Regions from separate parts of the Streptomyces sp. NPDC104761 genome, predicted to be linked through region 1. Evidence: riboswitches for the same ligand, from Rfam matches in the RefSeq annotation. Region 1 holds a riboswitch; the other holds the start of a gene.

Evidence for each region. A riboswitch is a leader RNA that binds a small molecule or an ion and turns the genes downstream of it on or off. The one in region 1 is predicted to bind glycine.
Region 2: another riboswitch for glycine. It lies ahead of gcvT (glycine cleavage system aminomethyltransferase GcvT); the one in region 1 lies ahead of gcvP (aminomethyl-transferring glycine dehydrogenase).

The regions. Positions count from the first base shown of each region.
Region 1 is NZ_JBVJNZ010000030.1:8,324-15,279, forward strand. Features, by position in the region: gene ACZ63F_RS41695 (MerR family transcriptional regulator) at 1-578, shown strand, start outside; gene ACZ63F_RS41700 (DNA polymerase IV) at 653-2,017, shown strand; gene ACZ63F_RS41705 (PRC-barrel domain-containing protein) at 2,112-2,492, opposite strand; glycine riboswitch at 2,606-2,699, shown strand; gene gcvP (aminomethyl-transferring glycine dehydrogenase) at 2,877-5,762, shown strand; gene ACZ63F_RS41715 (ABC transporter ATP-binding protein) at 5,811-6,956, opposite strand, start outside.
Region 2 is NZ_JBVJNZ010000012.1:293,419-300,374, forward strand. Features, by position in the region: gene ACZ63F_RS30360 (enhanced serine sensitivity protein SseB C-terminal domain-containing protein) at 7-798, opposite strand; gene ACZ63F_RS30365 (enhanced serine sensitivity protein SseB) at 966-1,757, opposite strand; gene ACZ63F_RS30370 (AAA family ATPase) at 1,857-2,531, opposite strand; glycine riboswitch at 2,715-2,810, shown strand; glycine riboswitch at 2,811-2,920, shown strand; gene gcvT (glycine cleavage system aminomethyltransferase GcvT) at 2,969-4,096, shown strand; gene gcvH (glycine cleavage system protein GcvH) at 4,208-4,585, shown strand; gene glyA (serine hydroxymethyltransferase) at 4,610-5,872, shown strand; gene ACZ63F_RS30390 (L-serine ammonia-lyase) at 5,929-6,956, shown strand, end outside.

The sequences.
Region 1 (6,956 bases):
CCCCGCTTCACAGCAGCATTGCCGGTCACGCCCCGCAGCGGCCGACCGCAGTGCCGAGCGGCGGAGGGGCGGCGTCCATGGCCACCGAGGAGATCGGCTACCGCGGGCCCACGGCCTGCGCGGCGGCCGGCATCACCTACCGGCAGCTCGACTACTGGGCCCGCACCGGCCTGGTCGAGCCCAGCGTGCGGCCCGCCTACGGGTCGGGCACCCAGCGTCTGTACAGTTTCCGGGACGTCGTCGTCCTGAAGATCGTCAAGCGGTTCCTGGACACCGGGGTCTCCCTCCAGAACATCCGCACCGCCGTCCAGCACCTGAGAGAACGCGGTTTCCGCGACCTGGAGCGCATGACCCTGATGAGCGACGGTGCCACGGTCTACGAGTGCACCTCGCCCGACGAGGTGCACGCCCTGCTCCAGGGCGGTCAGGGCATCTTCGGGATCGCGGTCGGCGTGGTGTGGCGGGACGTGGAGAACGCGCTCTCCCAGCTGCACGGCGAACGCGTCGACACCGGCGAGACGCTCGTCGGCCACAACCCCGCCGACGAACTGGCCCGGCGGCGCAACCGGGCGGTCTGAGGGCTTGCGGTCAATGCCCCGGCACGGGAAACGGTGCCGGGGCATTGTCAGTGGTGTGGTGCAGCATCGGAGATGTGAGAAACGCGCCCACGATCCTGCATCTCGACATGGATGCCTTCTTCGCCTCGGTGGAGCAGGCGTCCAAGCCGAGCCTGCGCGGGAAGGCCGTGGTCGTGGGCGGGCTCGGCCCGCGCGGTGTGGTGGCCACCGCGTCCTACGAGGCCCGGGTGTTCGGGGTGCACTCCGCGATGCCGATGGCCCAGGCACGGCGGCTGGCGCCGAACGCCGCGTATCTGGTGCCGCGCTTCGGGCTGTACCGGTCGATCAGTGAGCAGGTGATGGGGCTGCTGCGTGGCCTCTCGCCGCTCGTGGAGCCGCTCAGCCTGGACGAGGCCTTCGTCGATCTGGAGGCCGGTGCGGTGGCCTGGGACGCCGCGTCCGCGCAGCTGGTGGGGGAGAGGCTGCGCGCCGACATACGGTCCGTCACGGGGCTCTCCGGGTCCGTCGGGCTCGCCGCCTCCAAGATGCTCGCGAAGATCGCCTCCGAGCAGGCCAAGCCCGACGGGCTCGTGCTGATCGAGCCGGGCACGGAGCGGGCGATGCTGGGGCCGATGACGGTGCGGACCCTGCCGGGGGTGGGGCCGGCGACGGGAGACCATCTGCGGCGGGCGGGGATCACCACGGTCGACGACATCGCCGAGGCGGGCGAGGACGAGCTGGTACGGCTGCTGGGCAAGGCCCACGGACACGCGCTGTACGCGATGGCGCTCGCGCACGACGAGCGGCCCGTGGTGGCCGAGCGGGAGGCCAAGTCGGTGTCCGTCGAGGACACCTACGACGTGGACATCCACGACCGGCTGCGGGTGGGGATGGAAGTGCAGCGGCTGGCCGACCGGTGTGTAAGGCGGCTGCGGGGGGCCGGGCTGTCCGGGCGGACCATCGTGCTGAAGGTGCGGCGGTACGACTTCTCGACGCTCACCAGGTCCGAGACGCTCAGGGGGCCGACCGACGACCCGGCGGTGGTGCGGGAGGCGGCGGCGCGGCTGCTGGACTCGGTGGACACGACGGGGGGTGTACGCCTGCTGGGGGTGGGGGTGACGGGGCTGGCCGACTACACGCAGGAGGACCTGTTCGCGCAGGCGGCGGCCGGGGAGGGGGCGGCGGAGTTCACAGCGGAGGACGAGGCTGCGGAGCCGGTCACCGAGGAGCAGGCGGCTGCCGAGCGGCGGTGGCCCGCGGGGCACGACGTGCGGCACTCCGAGTACGGACACGGATGGGTGCAGGGGAGTGGGCTGGGGCGGGTGACGGTGCGGTTCGAGACGCCGGGGTCGGTCGGGCCGGGGAGAGTGCGGACGTTCCGGGTCGAGGATCCCGAGCTGGAGCCCGCGGAGCCATTGCCGTTGGTGCCGGGGAGTCCGGCGGACGGCGTGCGTGCGTGACCGCGGGTGGAGCTGGGCGGGGGTGGGGACGCTTACCGGCCCATCGCCCCAGCGGCACGACTGCCCGCAGCCATGTGCTTCGGCCGCGTCGGCCTCACGCGCCCGCGTCCTCCGTTCCCGCCAGCTTGCCGAAGTCGTGGTCCGGATGGTCCTGTGGCGGGGCGCTCGTGTCCAGGCCGTAGTGGTGGTAGAGCTGCAGCTCCTGTTCGGGGGAGAGGTGGCGGCCCACGCCGAAGTCGGGGGCGTCTTTGATCAGGGCGCGGTCGAAGGGGACCTGAAGAGTGCCCTCGACCAGTTCGCTGGGTTCCAGGGGGACGAAGGCGTCCCTGGAGAACAGGCCGGTGCGTATGGCCGCCCACTCCGGCACGCCCGTCGCGTCGTCGAGGTACACCTCGTCGATCGTGCCGATCTTCGTGCCGTTGCGGTCGAACGCCTTGCGGCCGATCAGGTTGCGCGGATCGATGTCGGTCTGCACGGGCCCTCCACTTGGTCGCAACTCATCCGTAAGCACTACAAAAGAGCACATTGAAGGAGGCGGCCACTCGAAGGCTCCGGTGTTGCCCCCGCTGGTAGGCTGACAGCGGCTGCTGACCCCGTGCGGGAGAGTCCTCCGGGAAACCGGAGGCGCCGAAGGAGCAAATCCTCCCCGGAATCTCTCAGGCCCACGTACCGCACGGACGAGGTCACTCTGGAAAGCAGGGCGGATGTCGACGGTGTCCGCTCTCACCGACGGTGCAAGCCGATGGCCCGCTAGGGCGCACCGGCGAAGCTCTCAGGTCAGATGACAGAGGGGGAGGCCGTCGGGGTACCCGTGCCGGGGTACCCCTCGAAGGTCGCGTCAGACCAGGAGGCCTCCGCAATGACCGCCCAGCGCATCCCGCTCTCCGAACTCGAGCAGGGTATTCCCTTCGAGCAGCGCCATATCGGCCCCGACCACGAGGCGCGGGCCAAGATGCTCGCCCAGGTCGGCTACGGCTCGCTCGACGAGCTGACCGCCGCCGCCGTGCCGGACGTGATCAAGAACGCCGACCGGCTCGACCTGCCCGGTGCCCGCACCGAGGCCGAGGTGCTGGCCGAACTGCGCTCCCTGGCCGACCGGAACCAGGTGCTCGACTCGATGATCGGCCTGGGGTACTACGGGACCTTCACGCCGCCCGTCATCCTGCGCAACGTGATGGAGAACCCCGCCTGGTACACGGCCTACACGCCGTACCAGCCGGAGATCTCCCAGGGGCGCCTGGAAGCGCTGCTGAACTTCCAGACCGTGGTCGCCGACCTCACCGGGCTGCCCACCTCCGGTGCCTCGCTGCTCGACGAGGGCACGGCCGCCGCCGAGGCGATGGCCCTCTCGCTGCGCATGGGCAAGAACAAGAAGGGCGTCTTCGTCGTCGACGCGGACGCGCTGCCGCAGACCGTCGCCGTGATCCAGACCCGGGCCGAGCCCACGGGCGTGGAGGTCGTGGTCGCCGACCTCACCGACGGCATTCCGGCGGAGCTCGCCGGGCGGGAGATCAACGGGGTGCTCGTCCAGTACCCCGGCGCCTCCGGTGCCGTACGCGACATCAAGGCCGTCGTCGAGCAGGCGCACGAGGTGGGTGCGCTCGTCACCGTCGCCGCCGACCTGCTCGCGCTCACCCTGCTGACCTCGCCCGGTGAGCTCGGGGCCGACATCGCCGTCGGCACCACCCAGCGGTTCGGTGTGCCGATGGGCTTCGGCGGTCCGCACGCCGGTTACATGGCGGTCCGCGAGAAGTTCGCGCGCAGCCTGCCCGGGCGCCTCGTGGGTGTCTCCGTGGACGCCGACGGGAACAAGGCGTACCGGCTGGCGCTGCAGACCCGCGAGCAGCACATCCGGCGGGAGAAGGCCACCAGCAACATCTGCACCGCGCAGGTGCTGCTCGCCGTGATGGCCGGCATGTACGCCGTCTACCACGGGCCCGAGGGGCTCAGGGCCATCGCGCAGCGGACGCACCGCTACGCCACGATCCTCGCCGCGGGGCTCACGGCCGGCGGTGTCGAGATCGTGCACGGCGCCTACTTCGACACCCTCACCGCGCGCGTGCCCGGCAAGGCCGCCGGGATCGCCGCCGCCGCCCGCGAGGCCGGTGTCAACCTGCGGCTCGTCGATGCCGACCACGTCTCCATGGCCTGCGACGAGACCACCACCCGCGCCCAGCTGAGCGCCGTCTGGACGGCCTTCGGCGTCAAGGGCGACGTCGAGGCGCTGGACGCCGTCGTCGAGGACTCGCTCCCCGAGGCGCTGCTGCGCACCGACGGCTACCTGACCCACCCCGTCTTCCAGCAGCACCGCTCCGAGACCGCGATGCTCCGCTACCTGCGCAGGCTCGCGGACCGGGACTACGCGCTGGACCGCGGCATGATCCCGCTGGGCTCCTGCACCATGAAGCTCAACGCGACCACCGAGATGGAGCCGGTCACCTGGCCCGAGTTCGGCCAGCTGCACCCGTTCGCGCCCGCCGAGCAGGCGCAGGGCTACCTGACCCTGATCCGGGAGCTGGAGGAGCGGCTCGCCGAGGTCACCGGCTACGACAAGGTGTCCCTGCAGCCCAACGCCGGATCGCAGGGCGAGTTCGCCGGCCTGCTCGCCGTGCGCGCGTACCACCGCGCCAACGGCGACGCACAGCGGACCGTGTGCCTGATCCCGTCGTCCGCACACGGCACCAACGCCGCCAGCGCCGTCATGGCGGGCATGAAGGTCGTCGTCGTGAAGACCGCCGAGGACGGCGAGATCGACGTCGCCGACCTGCGGGCGAAGATCGAGCAGCACCGCGACGAACTCGCCGTGCTGATGATCACCTACCCGTCCACGCACGGGGTTTTCGAGGAGCACGTCGCCGACATCTGCGCGCAGGTGCACGAGGCCGGCGGACAGGTCTACGTCGACGGCGCCAACCTCAACGCCCTGGTCGGCGTCGCCAAGCCGGGCCACTTCGGCGGCGACGTCTCCCACCTCAACCTGCACAAGACCTTCTGCATCCCGCACGGCGGCGGCGGTCCCGGTGTCGGTCCGGTGGCCGTACGGGCGCACCTGGCGCCGTACCTGCCGAACCACCCGCTGCAGCCGGCCGCCGGCCCTGAGACGGGTGTCGGGCCGATCTCGGCCGCGCCGTGGGGCTCGGCGGGGATCCTGCCGATCTCGTGGGCGTACGTCCGGCTCATGGGCGGCGAGGGACTGAAGCGGGCCACCCAGGTGGCCGTGCTCAGCGCCAACTACGTCGCCAAGCGGCTGGAGCCGCACTTCCCCGTGCTCTACACCGGGCCCGGCGGCCTCGTCGCGCACGAGTGCATCATCGACCTGCGGCCGCTGACCAAGGCGACCGGCGTGAGCGTCGACGACGTCGCCAAGCGGCTCATCGACTACGGCTTCCACGCGCCGACGATGTCCTTCCCGGTGGCCGGCACGCTGATGATCGAGCCGACCGAGTCCGAGGACCTCGCTGAGCTGGACCGGTTCTGCGAGGCGATGATCGCCATCCGTGCGGAGATCGACAAGGTCGGAGCGGGCGAGTGGTCCGCCGCCGACAACCCGCTGCGTGGTGCTCCGCACACCGCCGCCGCGCTGGGCGGCGAGTGGAAGCACGAGTACAGCAGGGAGGAGGCCGTCTTCCCCGCCGGAGTGTCCGCCGCCGACAAGTACTGGCCGCCGGTGCGCCGGATCGACCAGGCCTTCGGCGACCGGAACCTGGTGTGCTCGTGCCCGCCGCTGGACGCGTACGAGGACTGACGCACAGGCATGACGCGAGAGGCCCCGCTTCGGCGGGGCCTCCCGTCTTCACGCCGGGTACGCGTGCGTCTGGGCCGCCTTCACCGTCGCCCAGACCGTGGCGCCCGGGTGCAGGTCCAGTTCGGCCGCAGCGACCGTGGTGAGGTCGGCGGCGAGGGCGAGTTCGCCGGTCAGGGCGGCGCGGATCTGGTCGCCGTGGGTCTCCAGGCCGGCGACCTCGCAGCGCCAGAGGTTGCGGGCGCTGGCGCCGGTGGGGCGGTCCCGGAAGAGGGTGACGGCGCTCGGCGGGAACGCGACGAAGACGTCACCTGTGAGGACTTCGGTGGTGGTGATCGAGGGGCCCGCGGCGAGGTGGACCGTGTGGCCCTCGGCCCGGCCCCGGTAGAGGTTGAGGCCGACCAGCTGGGCGATGTAGTCGGTGCGGGGGTGGCGGGCGATGTCGGCGGGCGTGCCCTCCTGGACGACCCGGCCGTCCTCGACGACGATCAGGCGGTCGGCCAGCACCATGGCGTCCAGCGGATCGTGGGTGACCAGGACCGCGACCGCCTCGAACTCGGCCAGGTGGCGGCGGAGTCGGGACCGTACCTCCAGGCGGGTGCGGGCGTCGAGGGCGGCGAGCGGTTCGTCCAGGAGCAGCAGGCGGGGGCGGGTGGCCAGGGCGCGGGCCAGCGCGACGCGCTGGGCCTGGCCGCCGGAGAGGCGGCGGGGTTTGACGCCGGCGTGTTCGGCGAGGCCCATGCGGTCCAGCCAGGCGGCCGCCTGGGCGCGGGCCTCGGCCTTTGTCGCGCCGTGGCAGCGGGGGCCGAAGGCGACGTTGTCGAGGGCCGTGAGGTGAGGGAAGAGGAGGTAGTCCTGGAAGACGACGCCGACCGGGCGGGATTCGGGGGGTGTCCGGTCCAACTCCGTGCCGTCGAGGCGCAGGTGGCCGGTGGTGAGGGGGGTGAGGCCGGCCAGGGCGCGCAGGGCTGTGGTCTTTCCGGCGCCGTTGGGGCCGAGGAGGGCGACGACCTCGCCGGGGGCGGCGGTGAGGGTGATGTCCAGGTGAAAGGTGGGGCGGGTGACGACGAGGTGGGCGTGGAGGGCGGTGTCCTTCGGGTGCGGGTGCGGGTGCCGGTGCGTGGTGACTGCCCGGCCTTCGGTCGGGTCCGGGTTCCCACCCGCACCACGGTGGGGCTGCTGAGCGCCGCCTGCCGC
Region 2 (6,956 bases), on a different contig from region 1:
GCGCGGTCAGTAGACGCCGGGCGCGGGCGGATAGCCGTACCCCGCCGCCGGTGCCGGCGCCGCGTGGGCCTCGCGGTCGTAGAAGGGCCGTGCCGTCGCCCGCATCCACATCACGACCGGGTCGTACTCGTCGGTCATCGCGACCGTCGAGACCGGCAGTCCGTCCGGCACCGCGCCGATCGACTGCTGCATCATCCCCCGCACCGAGTCCACGGCCGACGGCGAGGTGTCGTAGACGTCCAGGCCGATCGCGAGGTACGGCGCCCCGAGGGCCGGCTGCACCCAGGCGCGGCGCAGCGAGCGGATGGCGGGGGTGCGGTGGGCGTTCTGTGTGAGCAGGGCGTAGAACTGCGGGACCTCGATGGCCGGTTCGGTGATCCTGAGCGGCCCGGCCGGCTGGCGGTCCAGGCCGGTGGCGATGCGGCGCAGGTCCAGCCAGGGGATGCCGACGCCGCCGCCCGGCGCGTGCGGGTTGAGCCAGAGGCCGAAGTGGTCGGGGTAGAGCGTGCGGGCCACGTCGACGCCGTCGACCACCTCGTACGAGCGGTTCCAGCCGCTCGCGGAGAGTTCCTGGGCCGAGGTCACGCAGGGGGCGTAGCCGTGGCCCTCGACCTCCATGTTCCCGTACTGGGCGTCGGGGGAGCCGGCCTGACCGTGCCAGAGCAGCATCCAGATCTGACCGGAGGAGGGCGTGGCGAGGGCGCGGAGGAGTGCCTCGTAGGCGTCGTAGCGCCCGGGGGTTACCTGGCGCAGCATGTGCTCGACCTGTCCGGCCGCCGCGGTGCCGCTGGCGCTCACGTGTTACCGCCCCTTCATCTGGTGCCCCGCGTTCGGAGGACCGCCCCGCGTTTGGAGACAGCTTAAGCGCCAAGGGGGTGGCGCCGATTGTCCGTCGGCGGGTGCGGGTCCCGTCGTGACCGAGCGCGCAGTACCCCGCGCCCCGAGTCGGCTGCCCCAGGGCGTTCCTAGTGACCGTACTGATAGAAGGGGCGCACGCTCTCGCGCATCCAGTGGCCCACCGGGTCGTCCGCCACGTCCAGGAGGACCAGGTTCACCGGCCACTTCACCGGGACCCGGCCCAGCGCCCTGCCCAGGGCCTCCAGGGGCAGGGCGCGCAAGTCGCCCTCCCACTGGGAGAGTTCGATGCCCACGAACATCACCGGGTCGGCCGTCTCGATGGCGGCCAGGCAGCGGCGGGCCGTGGCGACCACGCCGATCGCCGCGAACTCCGCCGACGCCGCGGCCAGGAAGTCCACCGGGTCGTCCTGCCAGTCCGGTTCGAAGAGGCGGACCCGGCCGCCGGAGGCGGGACCGTCCAGTTCGGTGCGGCCGGCCCGGCAGAGCTGGGCGACCGCCTCCGGCGGCAGCGGGACACCCACGACACCCCCGGGGTTGACGGCGATGCCGACCTGCGGGGGCAGTCCGCGGGCGAACTCGACCGCCGGGGCGATCGTGTACGACAGGTGGGAGCCGGCCACCTGCCGGAACTGCTCCTCGGAGCTGAAGACCGGCACGTACACCTGGCCCTCGATCTGCGTGGTGGGCAGGTCCAGCGGGCCGCTGTGCGGGCCGCCGCCCTCGGGCAGCGGGATCCACAGGAAGCTCCGGCCCAGTACCTCGATGAGCCGGCCGGCCGCCGCGGGCACGCCGAGGGAGGCCGACAGGACCTCCTCCAGTTCGTTGCCGGGCCACCCGCCGTGCGGGTGGGGGTGCGCCTGTGCCGGGAAGTCCGCGGGAATGTCCGCCGGGAAGTCCATCTGCCTACCGCCTGCTGGAAACCGCTGCTGAGGCTGGAAAGGCTAGCGGGTGACGCCGACAAAGCCACCCCACCAGCCGGTTCGGCCCCGATGGCGGCCTCAGCCCGCGAAGCCGATCCGGCGCAGTACGTCCGCCGCGGCCCGGTCGAGGAGGACCGCCGAGCCGACGCCCTCGGGAAGTCTGCCCCTCTCCGCCGCCCGCAGCAGCCGGCCGGCCGCCCTGCGGTGGCGCAGGAAGGCGTACCGGGAGACGCCCCGGCCGCGCTCGCGCTGGCCGTCCAGGGCCGTGCCCGGCGTGACGTCGAGCAGCAGCAGGTGCAGGGTGCCGCCGCGGCGGCGGGCCTCCCGGGCCAGCCAGTCGCGCACCCAGGCCTGGGTCCCGCAGTCGTGCACGACCACGCCCTCGCCGGTGCCGAGGGCGCGGCGCAGCCCGGCGTAGTGGGCGAGGCGGACCAGCGGGCGGTAGACGGCGTACGGCAGGAGACGGGCCAGGCGGGCGTCCCAGCGGTCGCGGGTGTCCTGGGAGTCGATGCGGATGCCCTGCACGGTGCGGTGCATCAGGGTGGATTTTCCGCTGCCGGGCAGCCCGGTGACCACGACCAGGTCCCGGGGGCCGAAGAGCAGGCCGTGCGGGCTGTGCCCGGCCCGGCCGCGCAGGTCGCGGACGACCGGCGCGGCGAGCTCGTCGCACCGCTCGCGGGCCGGGGCCGCCGGCTGCCGGGGCAGGGCGATGCCAGTCGTCGTCGCGTATGCCGTGGTCCTTGTCACCGTGATCGTCCTCCCTGGGGGTTCAGGAAAGGTTTTCCCCACGAACCGTAAAGAGAAGGTAATGCACGGTGTCTCGCGGTTCCGTTCGCGTCCTGCCACAGGGCCGTCACAAAGGCGCGGGACGGGTCGGGCCTGCCACGGCCCCGGGCGGCGTGCAATGATGTCCGCGCCAACTGCATACCGGCCGCTTGAATCCGCGCGGGAGAGTCCCCAGCCGTTCGCTGGGGCGCCGAAGGAGCAAGTCCCTCCCTTGAATCTCTCAGGCCCCGTTACCGCGCGGGCGAGGCACATCTGAAAAGCGGGCCGCTGTGTCAGTGGCTCCACCCAAGGTGCAAGCCGTGATCACGTCCGTGGTCAGGGCGAACCTCTCAGGTTCCGATGACAGATGGGGAGGACAGCCCTCGCCTGTCATGCCCTTGGGACCTTCGGGAGACGACCGACCGATGAGCAGTACCGATTCCGCCGCACCCCGCCGCACCGCGCTCGACGCCCTGCACCGCTCGCTCGGCGCGACCATGACCGACTTCGCCGGCTGGGACATGCCCCTGCGCTACGGCTCCGAGCGCGACGAGCACGTTGCCGTACGCACCAGGGCCGGGCTCTTCGACCTCTCCCACATGGGCGAGATCACCGTGACCGGCCCCCAGGCCGCCGCCCTGCTGAACCACGCGCTGGTCGGGAACATCGCCTCCGTCGGCACGGGCCGGGCCCGCTACACCATGATCTGCCGGGCCGACGGCGGCATCCTGGACGACCTGATCGTCTACCGGCTGGCCGAGACCGAGTACCTGGTCGTCGCCAACGCCTCCAACGCCCAGGTCGTCCTCGACGCGCTCGTGGAGCGCTCCGCCGGGTTCGACGCCGAGGTCCGCGACGACCGGGACGCGTACGCGCTGCTCGCCGTCCAGGGCCCGGAGTCCCCCGGCATCCTCGCCTCCCTCACCGACGCCGACCTGGACGGGCTGAAGTACTACGCCGGGCTGCCCGGCACCGTCGCCGGCGTTCCGGCGCTGATCGCGCGCACCGGCTACACCGGCGAGGACGGCTTCGAGCTGTTCGTGAAGCCGGAGCACGCGGTGGAGCTGTGGCAGGCGCTGACCAAGGCCGGCGAGGGCGCCGGCCTGGTGCCATGCGGGCTGTCCTGCCGGGACACGCTGCGCCTCGAGGCGGGCATGCCGCTGTACGGGCACGAGCTCAGCACCTCGCTCACCCCGTTCGACGCCGGGCTCGGCCGGGTGGTGAAGTTCGAGAAGGAGGGCGACTTCGTGGGGCGCGCCGCGCTCGCCGAGGCCGCCGCCCGCGCCGAGCAGAACCCGCCGCGGGTGCTCGTCGGCCTGATCGCCGAGGGCCGCCGGGTGCCGCGCGCCGGTTACCCGGTGGTCGCCGGCGGCGAGGTGATCGGAGAGGTCACCTCGGGCGCCCCCTCCCCCACCCTGGGCAGGCCGATCGCCATGGCGTACGTCGACGCGGCGCACTCGGCGCCGGGCACGGCGGGCGTGGGCGTGGACATCCGGGGCAGTCACGAGCCGTACGAGGTCGTGGCACTGCCCTTCTACAAGCGCCAGAAGTAGCCCACCGGGCAGCCCACCGGGCGTGACCCCGCGCACATCGCCGCTGATCACGCGTATCCCCAGCAGTCCCCCCTTCACCAGCACTTCCCCGCGTACAGGAGAATTCAGGCCATGAGCAACCCCCAGCAGCTGCGTTACAGCAAGGAGCACGAGTGGCTCACGGCCGCCGAGGACGGCGTGGCGACGGTCGGCATCACGGAGCACGCGGCCAACGCGCTCGGTGACGTCGTCTTCGTCCAGCTCCCGGCGGTCGGCGACACGGTGACCGCGGGCGAGTCCTGCGGCGAGCTGGAGTCGACCAAGTCGGTGTCCGACCTGTACGCCCCGGTCACCGGTGAGATCACCGCGGTCAACGAGGACGTCGTCGACGACCCGTCCCTGGTGAACTCGGCCCCCTTCGAGGACGGCTGGCTCTTCAAGGTGCGCGTCACGGACGAGCCGGCCGACCTGCTCTCCGCCGACGAGTACACCGCCTTCACCGCCGGCTGAGGAGTCGTAGAACGGATGTCTGAGTTGTCGCTTCTGAACACGCCCCTGCACGAGCTCGACCCCGAGGTGGCAGCCGCGGTCGACGCGGAGCTGGCGCGCCAGCAGTCCACCCTGGAGATGATCGCCTCGGAGAACTTCGCTCCGCTCGCGGTCATGGAGGCCCAGGGTTCGGTCCTCACCAACAAGTACGCCGAGGGGTACCCGGGCCGCCGCTACTACGGCGGCTGCGAGCACGTCGACGTCACCGAGCAGATCGCCATCGACCGGGTGAAGGAGCTGTTCGGCGCCGAGTACGCCAACGTGCAGCCGCACTCCGGCGCCTCCGCCAACCAGGCGGCCCTGTTCGCGCTGGCCCAGCCCGGCGACACCATCCTGGGCCTGGACCTCGCCCACGGCGGCCACCTGACCCACGGCATGCGCCTGAACTTCTCCGGCAAGCAGTTCAACGTGGTCGCGTACCACGTGGACGACGCCGGCCTGGTCGACATGGCCGAGGTGGAGCGGCTCGCCAAGGAGCACCGCCCGAAGGTGATCATCGCGGGCTGGTCGGCGTACCCGCGCCAGCTGGACTTCGCGGAGTTCCGCCGGATCGCCGACGAGGTCGAGGCGTTCCTGTGGGTCGACATGGCACACTTCGCCGGCCTGGTCGCGGCGGGTCTGCACCCGAACCCGGTCCCCTACGCGGACGTGGTCACCTCCACCACCCACAAGACGCTCGGCGGCCCGCGCGGCGGCATCATCCTGGCCCGCAAGGACTTCGCGAAGAAGCTGAACTCGTCCGTCTTCCCGGGGTTCCAGGGCGGCCCCCTGGAGCACGTGATCGCGGCGAAGGCGGTTTCCTTCAAGGTCGCCGCCTCGGAGGACTTCAAGGAGCGCCAGCGTCGTACGGTGGAGGGAGCCCGCATCCTGGCGGAGCGGCTCACCGCCGCCGACGCCCGCGAGGCCGGCGTGAGCGTCCTGTCCGGCGGCACGGACGTCCACCTGATCCTCGTCGACCTGCGTGCGTCCGAACTGGACGGGCAGCAGGCCGAGGACCGCCTCCACGAGGTCGGCATCACGGTCAACCGCAACGCCGTCCCGAACGACCCGCGGCCGCCGATGGTCACCTCGGGTCTGCGGATCGGCACCCCGGCGCTGGCCACCCGCGGCTTCACGGCCGAGGACTTCGCCGAGGTCGCGGACGTGATCGCCGAGACGCTGAAGCCCTCCTACGACGCGGCGGCCCTCAGGGCCCGGGTCGAGGCGCTGACGGCGAAGCACCCGCTTTACCCCGGTCTGAACAAGTAGTTCCCTGGTGGGGGCACCCGACGACGTGTGCCCCCACCCTCTTTGGAGGAGTTCCCGTGGCCATCTCGGTCTTCGACCTGTTCTCGATCGGCATCGGCCCGTCGAGCTCCCACACCGTCGGCCCGATGCGCGCGGCCCGGATGTTCGCCCGCCGCCTGCGCAACGAGGACCTGCTGTCCTCCGTCGCCTCCATACGCGCCGAGCTGTACGGCTCCCTCGGCGCGACCGGCCACGGGCACGGCACCCCCAAGGCGGTGCTGCTCGGCCTGGAGGGCGCCTCGCCACGGACGGTGGACGTGGAGACCGCCGACGACCGCATCGAGACGATCAAGGCCACGAAGCGCCTGTCGCTGCTCGGCGAGCACGAGATCCCGTTCTCCTTCGACGACGACCTCAAGCTCCACCGCCGCAAGGCGCTCCCCTACCACGCGAACGGCATGACGCTCTGGGCGTACGACGCGTCCGGGGCCGAACTCCTCACCAAGACGTACTACTCGGTGGGCGGCGGGTTCGTCGTCGACGAGGACGCGGTCGGCGCGGACCGCATCGTGCTGGACGACACGGTCCTGAAGTACCCCTTCCGCACGGGCGACGAGCTGCTGCGCCTGACGAAGGACACGGGTCTGTCGATCTCCGCGCTGATGCTGGAGAACGAGCGGGCCTGGCGCACCGAGGAGGAGATCCGCGAGGGCCTGCTGGACATCTGGCGGGTGATGCAGGCCTGCGTGTCCCGCGGCATGTCCCGCGAGGGCATCCTGCCGGGCGGCCTGCGCGTGAAGCGCCGGGCCGCCGTGACCGCCCGCCAGCTGCGCGCCGAGGGCGACCCGCTGGCGCACGCGATGGAGTGGATCACGCTCTACGCGATGGCCGTGAACGAGGAGAACGCGGCCGGCGGCCGGGTGGTCACCGCCCCCACGAACGGCGCGGCGGGCATCATCCCGGCGGTCCTGCACTACTACATCAACTTCGTCCCGGGCGCCGACGAGGACGGGGTGGTCCGCTTCCTCCTCGCCGCCGGCGCGATCGGCATGCTCTTCAAGGAGAACGCGTCCATCTCCGGCGCCGAGGTCGGCTGCCAGGGCGA